Regions from separate parts of the Bacillus sp. Marseille-Q1617 genome, predicted to be linked through region 2. Evidence: riboswitches for the same ligand, from Rfam matches in the RefSeq annotation. Region 2 holds a riboswitch; the other holds the start of a gene.
What was found. Region 2 has a riboswitch for FMN ahead of HWX64_RS19460 (ECF transporter S component). Riboswitches for the same ligand answer to the same signal wherever they lie in the genome.
Positions count from the first base shown of each region.

Region 1 (2,461 bases), 170 kb from region 2:
CATCTACATGACCGTTAACAAAGTGGCCACCAAAACGGCCGCCTGCAGCCATAGCCCTTTCCAGGTTTACATGGGAACCGGCCGATAAGGATCTAAGGGTTGTAGCTTCGAATGTTTCAGGCATGACATCCACTTGAAAACGGCTTTCTGTAAAGGAAGTAACCGTCAGGCATACACCGTTCACACTGATGCTGTCTCCGATATGGACATCTTTGAGAACCTTTTTAGCAGTAATGGTGAGGATCATCGATGATGCTGACTTTTTGATTTTGTTGATTTTTCCTATTTCCTCTATTATACCGGTAAACAAATCATCAACCTTCTTTCATCTCGGAGTAGTCTTTAGGGACTGCTGTAATTTTGATATCTTCCCCAACGGAATCGACGGAGATAATTTTCATTTCCAGACCTTCTGAAATGGCAGAAGCTCCGGTTTTGCCAAAGCTTGTAAAAGCACCACTGCCGCCTATGAGCTTTGGAGCCATATACATGATGAGTTCCTGGAAAGCTCTTTCTTTCAGAAAGGAACCGTGTACAGCTGATCCCCCCTCGACATACAGTGACTGAATGGATCTGCTTCCAAGCTCTCTTAATAAATGGTGAAGATCAATTCTGTCCAAGGGAATTGAAATAAGGTCACAGCCTGCTTCTAGATATGGAATTTTATCCTCTTCCTTAACGGACTCATTTGTGATAATGATGGTTTTACTTTCATGATCTTTTACAACATTGGATGTTAATGGTGTTCTTAAATGATTATCTAAAATAATTCGAATGGGGTTTTTTCCACCTTGGGGCAAACGGGTGGTAAGGTGCGGGTTGTCGCGGATAATGGTGTTGACTCCAACTAATATCGCGTCATGCCGGTGACGATCATAGTGGACATCGAGTCTTGATTTTTCAGAAGTGATCCATTTACTGTCTCCTGAAGGAGCTGCCGTTTTACCGTCTAAAGTAATGGCTGTTTTCAATGTTACATACGGTGTCTTATGCTTTATGAAATGAAAGAAATGTTTATTGAGTTCCAGCGCTTCAGATTGACACTCACCTACATGTACTTGTATTCCTGCGTCACGCAGTTGTTCTATCCCTTTACCGGATACCAGTGGATTGGGATCTGTACTTGCAATGAATACCCTCTTTATCCCACTTGAGATAATGAGTTGTGAACAGGGTGGTGTCTTTCCATAGTGTGAACAGGGTTCAAGAGTGACATAGATATCTGCACCCTCCGCTTTCTCGCCTGCTGCTCTGATTGCATGAACTTCTGCATGTCCTTCTCCAGCATTTAAATGAGCGCCCAGACCTACTACTGCTCCATCCCTTACAACCACAGCACCTACTGCCGGGTTTGGGGATGTTTGACCCTGTGTGGCCTTGGCCATATTCAGTGCCAGTTCCATATAATCTGAGTGTTTCAACGCTTCGCCCTCCTCTCTTTATCAAAAATAAAACCCCAAGTAAATTAACTTGGGGAGATTGGCATGACAAATAAACGTATCAAATGAACATTTTCAGAAAACTCATTATAATTAAGAGTCTTTTAGCCATTGATCATAAAATACTGCCGTTCCTTCTCCCATCCAGACTTTCACTGTCGGCTTTGGAGTTTCACCAAATCCACCGTCTGACCTTAATCAAACGGGTCACGGACTGAGAGCTTGCTGCTCATCACCGCCGGTAGGGAATTCCACCCTGCCCCGAAGGAAACCTTATTCGATTATTATTATTCTATCATAGTTTTAGTCAAGAGTTCACGCAAAATACTCTTTCATTTAAAATTCAAATCATTTGGACCAAACCACTCCACTAAAGGACGCTTTTAATCAAGAGATTCTTTGGTTCCGTATCTAAATTCAACAGCAAACTTTTCAAATAGAAAAGAGAATGCCTCCTTCCAGAAGCATTCCCCTCCTTCATATAACCTTTCTGCATTCATCCGCGCATCGAAAGCATGCCTCTGCACAATCCTTGCAATGCCTATGATCGTGTGAATTACACTCTTTTCCACATGCATCGCATATGTCAGCACACAGGGAAAGGATCCCGGGCACAAACTTGCTGCTTTTCTGAATGGCATTTATCGCATAGGAACAAATATCCGCACATTCCCGGTCAAGCTCGATGCACTGCATCATACGCTGCTCCTCTTTTAAGGAAGCATGGTAGCAGATATTGCATGCCTCCAAACATTTTTCTAAAGCATTCAAGCATTCCTTATACGTTGCGTTCATGTCCTCACCTCCAGTACCCTCTTAGGGTTCCCCATCCCTCAAAAAGGATGACTAGGTTGTAAGAAAATAATCAGAATCGACAAGCCATAAAAAAATGAGCAGCCAGTCATCACTCTCCGAATAGGCTTCAAAAAAAGTAATATGGCTGTGATGGCTATCGAACAGGTTTTGAAAGCTTTGTGGAAGGAAGCCTTTTTGTAACGAAATCCGATTTACTCCCTTATAAT
Region 1 is NZ_CAHJXM010000003.1:615,883-618,343, reverse strand. It holds gene ribE (riboflavin synthase) at 1-310, opposite strand, end outside; gene ribD (bifunctional diaminohydroxyphosphoribosylaminopyrimidine deaminase/5-amino-6-(5-phosphoribosylamino)uracil reductase RibD) at 315-1,421, opposite strand; FMN riboswitch at 1,568-1,712, opposite strand; gene HWX64_RS20425 (four-helix bundle copper-binding protein) at 1,917-2,135, opposite strand; gene HWX64_RS20420 (hypothetical protein) at 2,286-2,461, opposite strand, start outside.
Region 1: linked by a shared signal. The riboswitch ahead of ribD (bifunctional diaminohydroxyphosphoribosylaminopyrimidine deaminase/5-amino-6-(5-phosphoribosylamino)uracil reductase RibD) and the one ahead of HWX64_RS19460 (ECF transporter S component) in region 2 are both predicted to bind FMN.

Region 2 (2,461 bases):
GGTCTAACTATTGAAATGTTCTACGTTCCTCTATAAAATATAAATTAGGTTATTTTTCTAACTCATTTTATGTATAATGAATGATTGATTATATAGAATTTTTTTCAGGAGGTTTTTTCGTTGCCAAAATATACAATCGTTGACAAAGATACATGTATTGCATGTGGAGCTTGTGGGGCTGCAGCTCCGGATATTTATGACTATGATGATGAAGGGATCGCATTTGTGACCCTTGATGATAACCAGGGTACTGTCGAAGTGCCTGATGTGCTTGAAGATGACATGATCGATGCATTCGAAGGTTGTCCGACAGACTCGATTAAAGTTGCAGACGAACCATTTGATGGTGACGCACTTAAATTTGAATAGTCATCATACTTAAAAGGCGATCGATGACGGTCGCCTTTTCTAATGCGAATCATTTGCATATTAAAAGCTCTGTCAGCAAAAGCTGACAGAGCTTTATCTTTATCATATGATCATCAAGCTGCCCTGTTTACAGTAACCTGTTTCGTGAGCCAGCCTTGAAGACGAATAAACAATAATAAGAAGACAATGGTAACCAGCGCACCCTTTAGAATGTTAAAAGGCACGATTCCCGTAAGGATGATTCCTGCAGGCAGTTCAAAATTCATGAAATACTTGTAAGCAGGAAGCAGGACGAAATAATTCAGTATCCCCAGCGCTATGCTCATTACGACCGTTCCTGTAACCAAGCCTGCAATTAACCCCTTCTTGGATTGAAAGCGGGAATAAACGTAGTAAGTCGGCAAGATCAGGAATACTCCTGCTGCAAAGTTTGCAAAGTGTCCGATTGGAACACCCGTATCGCTGCCTGTCATGACATAGTCGATGATATTCTTAAACAGTTCAACAAGTATGCCGGCAAGCGGTCCTAAAGTAATGGTGGCAATCAGTGCTGGTACATCACTGAAATCAACCATCAGAAATTTAGGGAATGGTGGTATTGGGAAGTTAAAAAGCATTAATACATACGAAATGGCACTTAACATACCTATTGTTACAAACGTACGTGTCGTCATTTTTTTCATTGCATTCTCTCCCTTTGGAGATTCATCTCACATAGAAGATCGTTCAGCCTGTGCACCACTAAAAAACTCCCAGATTAACTAACATCCCGGAGTTCTGAAAAGTCGTACCCAAATAAACGTTCAGCTTCCCATTTTCTAAACGTTTTGGCTAAAACCTTCATCTTCTCCCATCCAGACTGTACTGTCGGCTTTGGAATCTCACCAAATCCTGCCCCTAAAGGCTCGCGGGCTTAGAAACAATCAGTGTTTCATTACCGCCGGTAGGGAATTTCACCCTGCCCCGAAGACGAATCTTATTTTTTTATACATTATCATTATACATAAGAAATGATCAATTTGAAAGGAAAACATTTCGAATTCGAAGTAATCAACTTCGCGTCTGTACTCTCAGCCTTTGCTCAGGGTAGATGATATCCTTCATTTCAAGATTGTTCAGTTCCAGCAGGTCTTCCACAGTCAACCCATAGTACTTTGAAATCCCCCATAAAGTTTCATTCTTTTTTACAGTATGTATGAGATGCGGTTCCGTTACAATCTTCCTCTTTTGGTCAACGACTTGTTCAGGAGCCTTTTTTATATTTACCGATGCTTCAAACGTTTGATAAGGATCATGTTCTTTGGCAAACACCAACTGTCCGATTTCCCCTTGCCCATAAAGTTCAAAAGGGTCAATTGCATTTTGTTTATCCATGGTCCATTCCCCTTTATGTACTTCAAAATGCAAATGAGCGCCCGTTGATCTTCCAGTATTCCCCATACTTCCGATCCGGTCACCTTGCCCCACCCGCTGATTTTCAGACACCCCCCTATCATTGAGATGTGCATACACCGTTTCATATCCGTTCTCATGTGAGATAAATACTACATGGCCATAGCTTTCCGAATAATACGATTTGCTCACTATTCCTCCTTCAGCTGCGAATACAGGTGAGCCCACTTCCCCCGCGATGTCCATTCCTTTATGATGGCCTGAGCGCGTTCCATAGAGATCTGTTATTACCCCTTTGACTGGAAAAATCCATCTTCCTTCTGGTTCGCTGGCCATGGCTTTCACTTCCTTACCGGTAAGGAACATGATACTCACACATATAGCCAATAAAATAACAATCAAAAACCTTCTTACATAATCCAACAGCATGCTTGTCCTCCTTAAGGTACCCCAGTACTTCGTATAAAGGCCATTACTAAAGCCAAAAGACTACACTTAAAACTGTATGTAAAACCTTCCAAAAATATGAAATGTGAAAAATTCCCTTCTGGTAGTTTACGTAGGATGGAGATAAATATACCAAGAAAAGTCCATCAACTAAAAAAAATGACCGAAATAGAATTTTCACATTCCATTTCAGTCGTCTATGATCTATTCATCCAAACTTTTTTTGTTGGGGCTTAAAGGTGTCTCCAGCGGC
Region 2 is NZ_CAHJXM010000003.1:441,576-444,036, reverse strand. It holds gene HWX64_RS19465 (ferredoxin) at 121-369, shown strand; gene HWX64_RS19460 (ECF transporter S component) at 483-1,052, opposite strand; FMN riboswitch at 1,208-1,344, opposite strand; gene HWX64_RS19455 (M23 family metallopeptidase) at 1,420-2,190, opposite strand; gene HWX64_RS19450 (hypothetical protein) at 2,413-2,461, opposite strand, start outside.